DNA from 3 places in the Kitasatospora brasiliensis genome. Region 2 is predicted to be linked to each of the others. Evidence: riboswitches for the same ligand, from Rfam matches in the RefSeq annotation. Region 2 holds a riboswitch; each other region holds the start of a gene.
What was found. Region 2 has a riboswitch for S-adenosylmethionine ahead of QWJ13_RS33075 (IclR family transcriptional regulator). Riboswitches for the same ligand answer to the same signal wherever they lie in the genome.
Positions count from the first base shown of each region.

Region 1 (5,031 bases), on a different contig from region 2:
TGCTCATCGGGGCCTCCGGCGCGATCTCCGCCGTCCTCGGCGCCTATCTGCGCTTCCACCCCCGGGCCCGGGTGACCACCCTCGTCCCGCTGCTGTTCTTCCTGCCGCTGCGCTTCCCGGCCTGGCTGGTGCTCGGCCTCTGGTTCGCCCTCCAGTGGTGGTCGGTGCACTCGGCCGGCCCGGGGGTGGCGTACCTGGTCCACGTGATCGGCTTCTCCGCCGGGTTCCTGCTCGCCTGCCTCGCGGCCCGCCACCCCCCGCGACGACCCGGCTGACGCCCGATACGCTGGCGGGACCTCACAAAGGAGCCCGAACAGTGATCACCGCCATCGTCCTGATCAAGACCAGTGTCGACCGCATCCCGGAGATCGCCGAGTCCATCGCCGCCATCGAGGGCGTGAGCGAGGTCTACTCGGTGACCGGCGGCTACAACCTGGTGGCGATGGTGCGGGTGCGCCGGCACGACGACCTGGCCGAGGTCATCCCGGGCCGGCTCAACAAGGTCCCGGGGGTGGCCGACACCGAGACCCAGATCGCCTTCCGCACCTACTCCCAGCACGACCTGGAAGCCGCCTTCGCCCTCGGCCTGGACGAGTAGCCGAACGAGTGGCGCTCAGCCCGCCCGACGAGTGTCCGCGACGCAGCGCCCGCCCTCGTTGCGGTAGTTCCAGGCCGCGCCGTCCGTGACCAGCTCCCGGACGGCGGTCAGGAAGCGCTCGACGTGCTCGTCCGGCGTCCCGGCCCCGAAGCTCACCCGGATCGCGTTCAGGCTGCGCTCGCCGGGCAGTGAGGGCTCCGGCGCACCGCACTCGGACGGGGCGACGTCCTCGTCCCCGAGCAGGGTGCGGAGCAGCGGGTGGGCGCAGAACAGCCCGTCGCGCACCCCGATGCCGTACTCGGCGGACAGCGCGGCCGAGAAGTGCGAGCTGTTCCAGCCCTGGACGACGAAGGACAGCACGCCCACCCGGGCGGAGTCGGCGCCGAACAGGTTCAGCACCTTGACCTGCGGGATCTCGGCCAGCCCGGCCGTCAGCCGGGCGATCAGCTGCCGCTCGCGGGCCTCCAGCGCGTCGAAGCCGGCCTCGCTCAGCGCCCGGCAGGCCGAGGCGATCGCGTAGGCGCCGATGACGTTCGGCGAGCCGGCCTCGTGCCGGGCCGGGCCGGTGTGCCACTGGACGGCCACCGAGCCGTCGGTCTCCCGGGCCACCGTCCGGGTCGCCCCGCCGCCGGCCAGGTACGGCTCGGCCGCGTCCAGCCAGTCCGCCCGGCCGGCCAGCACCCCGGCGCCGAACGGCGCGTAGATCTTGTGGCCGGAGAAGGCGATCCAGTCGACGTCCAGCTCGCGCACCGAGACCCGGTGGTGCGGCGCCAGCTGGGCGGCGTCCAGCACCACCCGGGCGCCGTGCCGGTGGGCGGTCCCGGTCAGCTCGGCGACCGGCCAGAGCTCGCCGGTCACGTTGGAGGCGCCGGTGACGCAGAGCAGCTTGGGGCCCTCGGGCGCCTCGGCGAGCGCGGTGTCCAGCGCGGCCACGGCCTCGGCCCGCGAGCGCGGCGCCCGCAGGTAGGTGACGTCCAGTCCGGCGTGCGCCCAGGGCAGCAGCGAGGCGTGGTGCTCGGTCTCGAAGGCGAACACCCGGGTGCCGGCCGGAACGGCGGCGGCCAGCAGGTTGAGCGAGTCGGTGGTGGCCCGGGTGAAGACCACCTGGTCGCCCTCGCGCAGGTCGAGGAACTCGGCGACGGTGCGGCGGCTCTGCTCGAACAGGTCGGTGGACAGCTGCGAGAGGTACCCGGCCCCGCGGTGCACGCTGCCGTAGTACGGCGCGTAGGCGGCGACGTCGTCCCACACCCGCTGGAGCGCCGGCGAGCTGGCCGCGTAGTCGAGCGCCGCGTAGCCGACCTTCTCACCGCTGGCGAGCGGGACCTGGACATCGGCACCGAGGACGGCGAGCGGGGCACAGATTTCGGCAACAACGGACATGGGGATGCACTCCTTCTCAGGGTGAGGGACCCCGGGAGTGCTAGTCGTCCGGCGTCCGCGCTTGTCGCACGGACGGCTTGCCGTGACGACCCGGTCCTCACCCAGGGCACCCCGCCACGGACGGAGGGTTGCCGGACAGCAAGCTGGGGCTTGGCGCTGTCACTCATGACCTGGCCAAGACTCTAGGTCGCGGCCGACGGGCGGTCAAACGGCGTTCCACCATCCGGACAGCGCGCGGAAGCCCGCGCCGGCGCACCGACGCGGGCTCCCAACTACCGCCTCAGGCCCGGCTGGTGGCCTCCGACCACCGCCGCAGCAGGTCCTGCGCCGCGCCGGAGTCGATCGCCCTCGCGGCCCGCTCCATGCCCGCCGCCAGCTGCTCGGCGAGCGGCGCCTCGCCCAGGTCCAGTGCCACCAGCGCCGCCGCCGTGTTCAGCAGGACGGCGTCCCGCACCGGCCCGTGCTCCCCGGCCAGCAGCCGCCGCGCGACCTCGGCGTTGTACGAGGCGTCCGCCCCGCGCAGCGCCTCGATGCCGACCAGCTCGATGCCGACGTCCCGCGGGTCGAAGGTGCTCTCGGTGACCTCCCCGTCGCGCACCAGCCACACCCGCGAGGTGGTGGTGATGGTCAGCTCGTCCAGCCCGTCGTCGCCGCGGAAGACCAGCGCCGTCGCGCCCCGCCGGGCCAGCACCCCGGCGATCAGCCCGGCCAGCCGGGTGTCGAAGCAGCCGACGGCGTGCGAGGCGACCTTGGCCGGGTTGGTCAGCGGCCCGAGGATGTTGAAGGCGGTCGGCACTCCGAGGTCGACCCGCGCGGTGGCGGCGTGCCGCATCGAGGGGTGGAACTTCGCCGCGAAGCAGAAGGTGAGCCCGACCTCCTCGGCCACCTCGGCCACCCGCCGGGCCGACAGGTCCAGCGCCACCCCGAGCTTCTCCAGCACGTCCGAGGAGCCGCTGGCGGAGGAGGCCGACCGGTTGCCGTGCTTGATCACCTTGGCCCCGGCGGCGGCCGCGACGATCGCCGACATGGTGGAGATGTTGACGGTCTTCGCCCGGTCGCCACCGGTGCCGACGATGTCCACCGCCGGGCCGGGGATGTCCAGCGGCTCGGCGTGCTCGTACATCGCGTCGACCAGGCCGGTGATCTCCTCGACCGACTCGCCCTTGGCCCGCAGCGCGACCATGAATCCGGCCACCTGCGCGGGGGACGCCTCGCCGCTCATGATCCGGTCCATCGCCCACGCGGTGGACGAGCGGTCGAGGTCCTCCCCCTTCAACAGCGCCGTCAGGAGGTCCGGCCAGGTGCGGACCACCTGCGCGGGGTCGCTACCGCCGTTCGCAGGGTTCACGTTCACCATGGCTGACTCCAGCTGTTGTCGGTTCCCCGCTCCGGGGGGACGTCCGTACGGATGGAGCCAGCCTATCGAGCGCGACGCCCGCTTCTCCTCCTGTTCTGCGGACCGCCGCCGGGGCGGGACTCAGCGGACCGCCGGAGCCCGCTTCGCCAGCCGCGCCCGCAGCAGGGTGGCCACCGCCTCGGCCAGCGCCACCGGTTCCACCGGGCGGGAGATCGCCGCGTCGGCCCGGCTCCAGGCGGCCAGCCAGGAGTCCTGCGGCCGGCCGATCAGCACCAGCACCGGCGGGCAGCCGTAGATCTCGTCCTTGAGCTGCCGCCCGAGGCCCAGCCCGCCGACCGGCACCGCCTCGCCGTCCAGCACGCAGAGGTCCACGCCCCCCTTCTCCAGCGCCTTGAGCACCGCGGGGGTGGTCGCGCACTCCAGGTAGGACAGTTCCGGAAGATCCTCGGCGGGCCGACGGCCGAGTGCCGTCAGCACCTGCTCACGGGTGTTGCGGTCGTCGCTGTAGACGAGGACGGTGAGCGTCTCATCGGTCGTGTACGCCATGGGCCCTGCTCCCTCAAGTGTGATCCGGACCACGTTCGCCTGATCCGGATGCTACTCCCGATCACCCGTCGCCGAGTCCCCCTCGCGCACCTTCCTCCCCGAGCCGCCGCGCCCGGGGCTCACCCGCTCGGAGGACGGCCCGTCACCCGATCCGGCCCGGTCCACCCGTACGGCCGACCCGGAGCCCCTTTCCCCTACCTCCCGGGGCTGCGCCGACCGTGCAACGACCCGCCGGGCAAGGGGGTCGTGAGCTGCTCCGAGGAACCATCAGAAAAGGGACGCGCCGCTGCTCAGCCCCCGTCCGGACACCCCGTCGCCCCTCAAGCGGGCATACCGCACGCACCGGACACTCCGAGGGACACCCCCCGACGTGAAGACGGAATAAGGGACCGACATAATGTCCGTCGTGGCGACAGCAACAGCAGTAGAAACCGGGCACGCGCACGGATCGGTCAACCGGCCGAACATGGTCAGCGTCGGAACGATCGTCTGGCTCAGTTCCGAGTTGATGTTCTTCGCGGCCCTCTTCGCGATGTACTTCACGCTCCGCTCCGTCAAGGGGCCGGAGTTCTGGACCGAGAAGGCCCACGCCCTCAACGTGCCCTTCTCCTCGGTCAACACCACCATCCTGGTGCTCTCCTCGCTCACCTGTCAGCTCGGCGTGTTCGCGGCCGAGCGCGGTGACGTGAAGAAGCTCCGGGCTTGGTTCATCCTCACGTTCGCCATGGGCGCGATCTTCATCGGCGGCCAGGTCTTCGAGTACACCGATCTGGTCAAGAAGGACGGTCTGTCGCTGTCCTCCGACCCGTACGGCACGGTGTTCTACCTGACCACCGGCTTCCACGGCCTGCACGTGACGGGTGGTCTGATCGCCTTCCTGCTGGTCCTGGGACGGACGTACGCAGCCAAGCGCTTCACGCACGAGCAGGCCACCGCCGCGATCGTCGTGTCGTACTACTGGCACTTCGTCGACGTCGTGTGGATCGGCCTGTTCGCGACCATCTACCTGATCAAGTAACCAGCTGATCAGGTCGCTGGCCACCGGCTGCGGCCCCCGCCCTCACCGGCGACGGGCCGCTTCTGCCGGTGCCGACGCTCCCACCGACCGACCGCGCGCGCAGCCCTAGACGGGCAGCCTCGTGCCGGCCAG
Region 1 covers NZ_JAUOOW010000001.1:1,166,939-1,171,969, forward strand. The annotation lists gene QWJ13_RS05300 (rhomboid family intramembrane serine protease) at 1-275, shown strand, start outside; gene QWJ13_RS05305 (Lrp/AsnC family transcriptional regulator) at 317-598, shown strand; gene QWJ13_RS05310 (aminotransferase class V-fold PLP-dependent enzyme) at 614-1,978, opposite strand; SAM riboswitch class IV at 2,031-2,149, opposite strand; gene trpD (anthranilate phosphoribosyltransferase) at 2,259-3,335, opposite strand; gene QWJ13_RS05320 (response regulator) at 3,456-3,881, opposite strand; gene ctaE (aa3-type cytochrome oxidase subunit III) at 4,279-4,899, shown strand.
Region 1: another riboswitch for S-adenosylmethionine. It lies ahead of QWJ13_RS05310 (aminotransferase class V-fold PLP-dependent enzyme); the one in region 2 lies ahead of QWJ13_RS33075 (IclR family transcriptional regulator).

Region 2 (5,031 bases):
TCGCCGCCGAGCAGGTAGCGCTCCCCCGGCAGGCCGCGTTCGGCGAGCAGCACGTGGCCGGCCGCGACGTCCCGGACGGAGACGATGTTGCAGCCGCCCGGGTAGGTGGTGCGCAGCGAGTCGGCGAGGTAGCGGGTGATCAGCGCGTTGCTGGGTACCAGCCGCCAGTCGGGGCCGCCGACCACGATGGTCGGGCAGGCGGCCACCACCTCCAGGCCGAGTTCGGCGCCGAGGGCGAAGGCCGTCCGTTCCTGCTCCAGCTTGGTGACGAAGTAGTCCGGCAGGTACTCGTCCCCGGGCATCCACCGCTCGTCGCGGGCCACCGGTCCGCCGGAGGAGCCGCAGGTGATGGAGGAGGAGGTGACCACCACCCGCCGCACCCCGGCCTCGGCGGCCGCCCGCAGCACCTCGCGGGTGCCCTCGACGTTGGCGGCGGTCAGTTCCTCGCGGCTGGTGTCCCAGTAGGAGAAGACGGCGGCGCAGTGGAAGACGGTGTCGCAGCCTTCGAAGGCGGGCCGCAGGCTGAGCGGGTCGCGCAGGTCGGCGTGGACCAGCGGCGCGTCGAGGCCGTGCAGGGGGCGCAGGTCGCTGCTGCGGCGCACCAGCGCCCGCGGCTCGTGGCCGGCGGCGCGCAGGGCGCGCACCACCTGGGAGCCGACGAGCCCACTGGCACCGGTCACGCAGGCCCTCACGGGGGCGGCCTCGATCCGCGGTCGCGGGCGGTGGCCTCGCGCAGTCCCGCCCAGAAGCCGGCGACCGCCGGGCGCAGCGCCTCGCGGAACTCCGCCAGCAGCGGGGAGCGGGTCGGGGTGTCGCCGGGGGCGACGTGCCAGAAGCCGTCGGGGCCGAGGCGTCCGGGCGGGGTCGGCAGGGTGAGGGTCTGGCTCAGGGCCTGGGAGGCGGCGGTGCGGATCAGTCGGGCGGCCTCGGTCAGCCGCTGGGTGGGCAGTTCGGCGGCGTCCAGGTCGTCGAACTCCTCCCAGGGGCGGCCGATCCGGTAGGGGCGGCCCTCGTACTGGGCCTCGAAGTTGTCCAGGGTGCGGGTGAAGAAGCGCTGGTAGGAGTCCTGGACGAGCGGGTCGCGGAGCTTGGGCCGGGTGTCGGGGCGGAAGACCTGCCAGGTGAGCGGGAGGGTGAAGCGCTGGCGGACCCGGATGACGATCCGGGTGCGGGCGCCGTCGTCGGCGGGGAGGAAGACCACCGAGCCGTCGTCGTAGGCGGCGGAGCCGTTGGGGCTGCGGACGGTGCGCCAGGAGATCCGCTGCCGCTGGGCGCCGTAGTCGACGGACTCCAGTTTGCACACGTCGATGGGTGGACCGCCGTAGTAGGCGAGGTAGTTGGGCTGCGCCAGGTAGAGGTTGCGTTCGATCTGGCGGGTGGGCCGGCCCTGGTCGTCGCGCGTCACCACGTGGACGCGGCCGCCGAGGTAGTCGGTCATGTAGCTGATGGAGCGGCTGATGTCGACCCGGCGGACGAAGTCGGCGTACGGGGCGTTGATGGTGCGTTCGCAGCCGAACAGGATGGAGTGGCCGACGTGCTGCCAGCGCATCTGCCAGGCGTCCTCGGGCAGGGCGTCGATGACCGTCTCCAGGGGCCGCAGCAGGGCGGTGATCCGGTCGAAGTCCTGGTGGGTGTAGGTGTCCGGGTCGACGGCGAGGGAGACGTCCCGGCGCCGCAGGGCGTCCTTGGCGTTGCCGGTCCTCCAGGCGCGGACGGTGGCGGAGGCGGAGGCCGCGGCGGTGACCATGGCGCACAGGGTGGCGGTGGCGGCGGGGTTGGTGTCGGCGGCGCGGATCAGCGCGGTGAGCAGGCGGGAGAGCCGGGCGAGCGCCGGGTCGGTGACCTCGGCGGCGCCGGGGTCGACCCGCCAGGCGGCGATGCTGAACAGCCGGTGGGCGCGCCCGTCGGGGGCGAGCCGGCGCACCGCCTCGACCAGGGCGCGGGGCGGGTTGCGCCAGCCCGGGTAGGGCGTCAGGTCGCCGTCGACCCGGTAGGCGTCGGGCAGGCCCCGGTCGCTGAGGACGCGGGCGTTGAGCGGTGAGGAGACCGGGTCGACGCCCATCAGCAGCGCGCCGACCAGGTCGGCGAGGACTCCGTCCGGCGCGGCGATCACCGTGTCCGTCCGCAGCGGCCGGCCGACCTGCGATCCGGCGCAGCCGTGGCTGCTGACCACGGCGTCGACGAGGTGGAAGTCGGGCGGGTAGGCGCCGAGCAGGTCGGTGATGACCTCGGCGCCGTCGCGGCGGGCGCGGTAGTGGTGGTGCTTGTCATCCTGCGGGAGCACGCCGAAGAGGTTGGCCAGGCACAGGGCGTAGCCGAACTCGGGGTGGGTGCAGTTCTTGGCGATGTTGATCCGGAAGCCCGCCTCCAGCCAGCCGCGGGCCAGCCCGCTGCCGTGCAGGACGGCGGATTCGGGGAACTCGGCCGGCTGGACGTCCTCGGAGAGGTCCACCAGGCGGTAGGCGTTGCCGTGCGGGGTGCGCTCGCGGTAGCCGAGGCGGCGGCAGGTGTCGAGGAGTCCGGGGCCGGCCAGCCAGGTGTCCGGGCCGCAGCGGGCGGCGCCGACGGTGACGTCGTGGTAGCCCCGGTCGTGCAGCTGGTCGATCAGGTGCTCCACGAGGGCGGCGCTGACGGCCGTCGCCGGATCGCCGTACGCGGAGGCGCCCGGGGTGAGCAGCACGGCGACCGCGCCCGGGTCGCCGTGCGCCCGCTCGGCGAGCCGCTCCCAGAGCCCGGCCCGGGCGACCGCCTCCGCCAGCAGGTCCGCGGCGGAGCGCGGCCGGACCCGGGTGGAGCGGGCCACGGCGGCGACGACGGTCACATCTCCCCCAACGCCGGTGGACGGCCAACGCCGCTGGACGGCCTTCCCGTTGGCGTCCGTCCGGGCCATCGCTGACTTACCGGAAGGTAGCTCGAAAGAGGTTTGAAGCGATGCTACTGGTCGGACGCCGGATGCGAGGGCGGGCGCGCGCTCGTGTCCGGCGTCCGACCGTGCCGGTCAGGGGTGGCGCAGCGCCTCGGTGAGGCGGCGGGCCGCCTCCAGGACGGCCTGGGAGAGGTGGGTGCCCGGGTGGCGGGTGAGCCGTTCGATGGGGCCGGAGACGGAGACGGCGGCGACCACCCGGTTGGACGGTCCGCGCACGGGTGCCGACACGGAGGCGACGCCCGGCTCGCGCTCCCCGATGGACTGGGCCCAGCCCCGGCGCCGTACCCCGCTGAGCGCGGTGGCGGTGAACCGGGCGCCCTGCAGTCCGCGGTGCAGGCGCTCGGGCTCCTCCCAGGCGAGCAGGATCTGCGCGGCGGAGCCGACCTTCATGGGCAGGGTGACGCCCACCGGCACGGTGTCGCGCAGGCCGGTGAGCCGTTCGGCGGCGGCCACGCAGATCCGGACCTCGCCCTGGCGCCGGTAGAGCTGGGCGCTCTCCCCGGTGACGTCGCGCAGGTGGGTGAGGACCGAGCCGGCGGCGGCCAGCAGGCGGTCCTCGCCGGCCGCGGTGGAGAGCTCGGTGAGCCGGGGGCCGAGGGCGAAGCGGCCCTGCATGTCGCGGGTGACCAGCCGGTGGTGTTCGAGGGCGACGGCCAGCCGGTGGGCGGTGGGGCGCGCCATGCCGGTGGCGTTGACGAGTCCGCCCAGGGTGGCCGGGCCTGCCTCCAGGATGCCGAGGATCGTGGTGACCTTGTCGAGCACGCCGACGCCGCTCGTGTTCTCCATGGTGTGGGGTACTCCAGTCTCAGTGCCCGTGAGCGGCGGGTGGTCCTGCTCACGGCGGCTCCCGGCGTGCGGAAGCCGGGGGTGGTCAGCGAGGACGGGCCGGAGGAGTCGGCCGAGTGCCTGCGCCGGGCACGGAAGGGGTACCGAGAGGGGTACGAAGGGTACGCGGAAGGGCCGGGGCGGTCAGCGCCCGGGCGAAGGACAGCACAGAGAGCACCGTGTCTCCTCATCTTTCCCGCGCCACAGTGGCGACAGGCCGGAGTTGGCACTGCCCCCGGACGGCACGGCGCGTACTTCGGACGCCGGGTCGAACGGGGAGTTGCCGGGGCTTCGTAGGGCCGGTCCCTCCACCCCTCTGGATGATTCGCGACGAACGATACATAGCTCCGGGCGGCTCGCCAAAACGGGGGCCGCCGCCGTGCGCGGCGCCGATCAGCGGTGGCGCGGCTCCCTCAGGCCGATGCGCGGGGCCCGGTCGGCGGTGTCCGGGGCGGTGCCGGAAGCGGCGTCCCAGGCGTGCAGGGCGGCGAGGGCGGCGCTGCGTTCGAGCGCCGTCGGGCGGGTGCCGGCGGGGGCGAGCAGGTAGTCGGCGACCGGGGTGAGCAGCAGGGTGGCGGCGCCGGCGGGCAGCAGCAGGGCCTCGTCCCACTGGTACCGGGTGACGGTGCGGCGCAGCAGGGTGCCGTGGCGCGGCGGGGACGCGCCGGCGGGGGTGTGGCGGCGGCGCAGTTCGGGGGCGACCTCGGCCTCCAGGACGGCGCGTACGTCCCGCAGGGCGCCGAGCGGCACGTGCTCGGCGGCGAGGTCGAGGAGGGCGGCGGTCTCCGGGGCGAGCCGGTAGGCGGCGACGACCGCGGCGGTCTCGTCGGGTTCGAAGGGCTGCCCGGCCAGCTGGGCGACGTCGATCACGTCGGTCGCGCGGAAGGCGCGCCCGAGGCCCTCCTCGGCGAGGGCGATCAGGCATTCGACGTGGTCGGCGGCGGCCAGGTAGGGGCGGATCGGGACGGTGGCGTGGTCGCCGGTGAGCGCGGCGGTGGCCAGCCGGACCTGGTACCACGGGTCGAGCAGCGGGTCCTCGGCGGGCCATCGCAGGGTGACGGCGGTGTGCCGGGGGCGGTCGCCGAGCAGGGTGACGTCCACGCTCTCCACCGGGTGGTCGGTGACCAGCCGGTTGACGGCCTGCCAGAGTGCGGCCTCGGTGGGGCTGACCAGGCTGAGTTCGTCCAGCGGCCGGGGCAGCTCGGGCGGGTAGTGGCCGGTCAGTGGGAGGCCGCGGATCGGGCGGACCCCGGTGGCGTCGGTGAGCTCGCGGGCGAGGC
Region 2 covers NZ_JAUOOW010000011.1:8,430-13,460, reverse strand. The annotation lists gene QWJ13_RS33085 (NAD-dependent epimerase/dehydratase family protein) at 1-680, opposite strand, end outside; gene QWJ13_RS33080 (DUF362 domain-containing protein) at 689-2,821, opposite strand; gene QWJ13_RS33075 (IclR family transcriptional regulator) at 2,999-3,712, opposite strand; SAM riboswitch class I at 3,936-4,078, opposite strand; gene QWJ13_RS33070 (hypothetical protein) at 4,145-5,031, opposite strand, start outside.

Region 3 (5,031 bases), on a different contig from region 2:
GGCGCTGGCGCACGCGCCGGTGCTGGTCAACCGGCTGCACCGGATCCGGGAGGCACGGCGGGCGGCCCGCTGACCGGTCCGCCGGGTGCGGAGCGGCGGGCTCCGGGGTAGGGGCTTCGGTATGGGCTTTCAAGAGATGTTCGTACCGGGCACCGAGGCCGGCCGGGACGGGGTCCGGGCCGTACTGGCGGCGCCCGAGCACGCCGTCGTCGGGCTGGACTTCGACGGGACGCTGGCGCCGATCGTGGCCGATCCGGGGCAGGCGCGGGCGCACCCGGGGGTGGCCGGGGCGCTGCGGCGGCTGGCTCCGGCGGTCGGCGCCGTGGTGGTGGTGACGGGCCGGCCGGCCGCCCTGGCGGTGGAGTACGGCGGGTTCGCCGACCTGCCCGGCGTGGTGGTGCTGGGGCACTACGGCGCCGAGCGCTGGGAGGCGGGGGAGCTCACGGCGCCGCAGGCGCATCCGGGGGTGGCGCGGGTACGGGCGGAGCTGCCGGCGGCGCTGGCCCGGGTGGGGGCGCCCGAGGGGACGTGGGTGGAGGACAAGGGGCGCTCGGTGGCCGTGCACACCCGGCGCACGGCGCGGCCGCAGGAGGCGCTGGAGCTGCTGCGGGCGCCGGTGGAGGAGCTGGCCGCCTCGTACGGGCTGGTGGTGGAACCCGGACGGCTGGTCCTGGAGCTGCGGCCGCCGGGGGTGGACAAGGGCGCGGCGCTGACCGGCTTCCTGCGGGAGCGCGGAGCCCGTTCGGTGCTCTACGCGGGGGACGACCTGGGGGACGTGGCGGCCTTCGCCGCGGTGGAGAAGCTGCGCGGCGAGGGCCTGGCCGGGGTGCTGGTGTGCGCCGGCGCGGTGGGGGACGCGCCGGTGCGGGAGCTCGCCGACCGGGCGGACCTGGTGGTCGCCGGGCCGGAGGGCGTGGTGGAACTGCTGGACACCCTGGGCCGGGCGCTCACAGCGCGCTGAGGCTCACAGGGCGTTGAGCTGGTCCAGGAACCACTGCTGCGGGGGGAGCGCGGTGGCGGCGGCGGCCAGCCGCTTGGTCCGGTCGGCGCGCTCCTCGCGGCTCATGGCGAGGCCGGCGTGCAGGGCGTCGGCGGTCGCGATGACGTCGTACGGGTTGACGGTGAGGGCGTCGTCCCCGAGTTCGGCGTGGGCGCCGGCCTCGCGGGAGAGGACCAGGGCGCAGCCGTGGTCGGAGACGACCGGGACCTCCTTGGCGACCAGGTTCATGCCGTCGCGGATCGGGTTGACCAGGGCGACGTCGGCCAGCCGGTAGGCGGCGAGGGAGCGCGGGAAGTCGTCGTCGACGTGCAGGATCAGCGGCTGCCAGGTGGGGGTGGCGAACTCGGCGTTGATGGCCTCGGCGAGCTCCTGGACCTGCGCGGTGTAGTTCCGGTACTCGGCCAGGTCGGTGCGGGACGGGTAGGCGAAGGCGATGTGCACCACCCGGTCGTGCCACTCGGGGCGGGTGCGCAGCAGGTGCCGGTAGGCCTGGAGGCCGCGGACGATGTTCTTGCTGAGCTCGGTGCGGTCGACCCGGACGATGGTGCGGCGCTCGCCGACGGCCGCGCGCAGGGCGGCGAGGCGCTCGTCGACGTCGGGACGGTGGGCGCGCTCGCGCAGGAAGTCGGCGTCGGCGCCGAGGGCGTGGACGCCGAGCCGGGTGGTGCGGCCCTCGAAGGTGACGGTGAGCGCCTCGTGGTCGACGGTGGCGCCGAGCACGTCCGCGCAGCAGGCGGCGAAGGCGCGGGCCCAGCGCTCGGCGAGGAAGCCGGCCCGGTCGGCGCCCAGGATGCCGGTGAGTACGGCCCGGGCGACGTCGTCGGGCAGCAGCCGGTAGTACTCGGGCGGGGCCCACGGGGTGTGCGAGAAGTGGCCGATCCGCAGGTCGGGACGGGCTGCGCGGAGCAGGGCCGGGGCCAGCGAGAGGTGGTAGTCCTGGACGAGGACCGCGGCGTCCGGGGCGGCCTCGGCGGCCAGGGCCTCGGCGAAGGCCTCGTTGTACGCCCGGTAGGCGGCCCACTCGGTGCGGAAGTCGGCGTCGAAGGCGGGCGCGGTGGGCGTCGCGTACAGCAGGTGGTGGACGAACCAGAGGGTGGAGTTGGCGACGCCGTTGTAGGCGCGGGCGAAGGTCCGCGGGTCCAGGTCCAGCATCCGTACGGCCTGGCCGCCGACCTCGTGGCCGGCCAGGTCGAGGCGGCCGTGGGGGGCCTCGGCGGCGGCTCTGCGGTCGGAGTCGTTGAGGGCGGCGCAGACCCAGACGGCGTTCGGGTCCTCGATCGCGGAGAGGCCGGAGACCAGGCCGCCGCCGCCCCGCCGCAGGGTCAGCGTGCCGTCGTCGGCGGTACTGAAGGACACCGGTCCCCGGTTGGAAGCCACCAGGACGGGGGCGGTGCCGGTCGCGTTCGAACGGTTGGTCGTGAGATCGCCCATGGTTGGGATGTTGCCGGGGCCCCGGCGTGGCAAACCCGTCAGTGCCGGGTGGCGTACTCGGGGACGGTGTGCATCGGGGGGCGTTCCTGGGCGGTGACCGGGTGGGTGTGGGCGGTGAAGGCGCGGCTGAGCGGGTCGCGGGTGAACTGGGTGAGCTGGGGGTGGACCAGGTCGGCGGAGGCCTTGAGGCGGTGGCTGCGGTCCAGGCGTTCGAGGGCGGTCCGGTAGATGGTGGCGGCCATCCGGCCGAGGGCCTGGCCGTCCTGGTGGCGGTGGTGCCGGACGCCGACGTCCACCTGGGCCAGGGCGTCCAGGCCGGCCAGCTCCAGGGCGTCGACCAGGAGGCCGAGTTCGACGCCGTAGCCGGTGGGGAAGGGCAGTCGTTCGAGCAGCGAGCGGCGGGCCGCGTACTCGCCGCCGAGGGGCTGGACGAAACCGGCGAGTTCCGGCCAGTGGAGGTTCAGCAGCGGGCGGGCGACGAGTTCGGTGACCCGGCCGCCGCCGGCCGGCAGCACGGCGCCCTCCGACTCCAGCGGGCGGTCGTACATGGCCTTGACCAGCTGGATCGACTCGTCGGTCAGCAGCGGGCCGACGATGCCGGAGACGAAGGCCGGGTCGAATTCGCGCAGGTCGGCGTCCACGAAGCAGACGATGTCGCCGTGGGTGACCAGCAGCGAGCGCCAGAGCACCTCGCCCTTGCCGGGGACGGCGGGCAGCCGGGGCAGGATGGCGTCGCGGTGCTCGACCCGGGCGCCGGCCTCGGCGGCCTCGGCGGCGGTGGCGTCGGTGGAGCCGGAGTCCACCACGACGAGTTCGTCGACCAGTGGGAGGCGCTCCATCAGCTCGCGCCGGATGGTGCGGACGATGTCGCCGACGGTGGCCTCCTCGTCCAGGGCGGGGAGGACCACGCTGACCGTGCGGCCGGTGCGCTCCTTGGCCGCGAGGAGGGTGTCGACCGGCCGGTCGGCCGCGCTCCAGGAGCGTCGGCTCAGCCAGGACGCCGCCTGCGGGAGGAGCTCGGGGGTCGGTTCGGCGGGCACGGAAGTCTCCTCGGCGGGGTCGGGTGGAACGGGTCATCTCGCGTGGCGGACGGTCCCGTTCAGGATTGACGCCTTCGGATACAGTCTTCGTACAGCGGTCGGACCTTTGCACGTCGGGGTCGCCGTTGAGCACCACCACAATTTCACAAGCTCATCCAGAGGGACTGAGGGAACGGCCCGTTGACGTCCCGGCAACCTTCTCGCGCGGCTGTCTCGACAGGCCCCGGCGGGACAGGTGCCAATTCCGGCCTGTGGCGCGACCGCGCCGCGGGGAAGATGAGGAGAGAGGCCTCGCCATCATGGCTAGCGACACTGCCGCACCTGTTTCCGTCGACCTCGGCCCCGCCGCCGCCCTGTCCTGTCGGGAGTGCGGCACCCGGTTCCCGCTCGGTCCCAGCTTCGCCTGCCTGGAGTGCTTCGGCCCGCTGGAGATCGCCTACGAGTTCGGCAGCGAGGCCGCCGAGGAGCTGCGCAAGCGGATCGAGGCCGGTCCCGCCTCCATCTGGCGCTACGCGCCGCTGCTGCCCGTCCCGGCCGACGTGGCCTCCAAGCCCAACCTGAACCCGGGCTGGACCCCCCTGGTGAAGGCCGACAACCTGGGCCGGGAGCTCGGGTTCACCGCCCAGCTGCACATCAAGGACGACTCGGGCAACCCGACCCACTCCTTCAAGGACCGGGTGGTCGCCTGCGCGATCGAGGCGGCCCGGGCGTTCGGCTACACCACGCTGTCCTGCTCCTCCACCGGCAACCTGGCCGGCGCGGTGGGCGCCGCGGCGGCCCGCGCCGGGTTCCGGTCCTGCGTGTTCATCCCGCACGACCTGGAGCAGGGCAAGGTCGTGATGGCCGGGGTGTACGGCGGTGAGCTGGTCGGCATCGAGGGCAACTACGACGACGTGAACCGCTTCTGCTCGGAGCTGATCGGCGACACGGCCGGCGAGGGCTGGGGCTTCGTCAACGTGAACCTGCGGCCGTACTACGGCGAGGGCTCGAAGACGCTGGCGTACGAGATCTGCGAGCAGCTCGGCTGGCGGCTGCCGGAGCAGATCGTCATCCCGATCGCCTCGGGCTCGCAGCTGACGAAGATCGACAAGGGCCTCCAGGAGCTGATCAAGCTCGGCCTGGTCGAGGACCGGCCGTACAAGATCTTCGGTGCCCAGGCCGAGGGCTGCTCGCCGGTGTCGGCCGCGTTCAAGGCCGGCCGGGACGTGATCAAGCCGGTCAAGCCGGACACCATCGCCAAGTCGCTGGCGATCGGCAACCCGGCCGACGGCCCGTACGTGCTGGACATCGCCCGCCGCACCGGCGGCGCGGTGGAGGACGTCACGGACGCCGAGGTCGTGGCGGCGATCCGGCTGCTGGCGCGGACCGAGGGCATCTTCGCCGAGACCGCGGGCGGGGTGACCGTCGGCGTGCTGAAGAAGCTCGTCGAGACCGGTCAGCTGGACCCGGCCAAGGAGACCGTCGCGATCAACACCGGCGACGGCCTGAAGACCCTGGACGCCGTCTCCGACTCCGGGATGACCGCCGTCATCCGCCCGACGCTGGACGCCTTCCGCGCCG
Region 3 covers NZ_JAUOOW010000006.1:142,574-147,604, reverse strand. The annotation lists gene QWJ13_RS23445 (DUF3263 domain-containing protein) at 1-73, shown strand, start outside; gene otsB (trehalose-phosphatase) at 122-961, shown strand; gene QWJ13_RS23435 (alpha,alpha-trehalose-phosphate synthase (UDP-forming)) at 965-2,431, opposite strand; gene QWJ13_RS23430 (glucosyl-3-phosphoglycerate synthase) at 2,470-3,471, opposite strand; SAM riboswitch class I at 3,620-3,754, shown strand; gene thrC (threonine synthase) at 3,771-5,031, shown strand, end outside.
Region 3: another riboswitch for S-adenosylmethionine. It lies ahead of thrC (threonine synthase); the one in region 2 lies ahead of QWJ13_RS33075 (IclR family transcriptional regulator).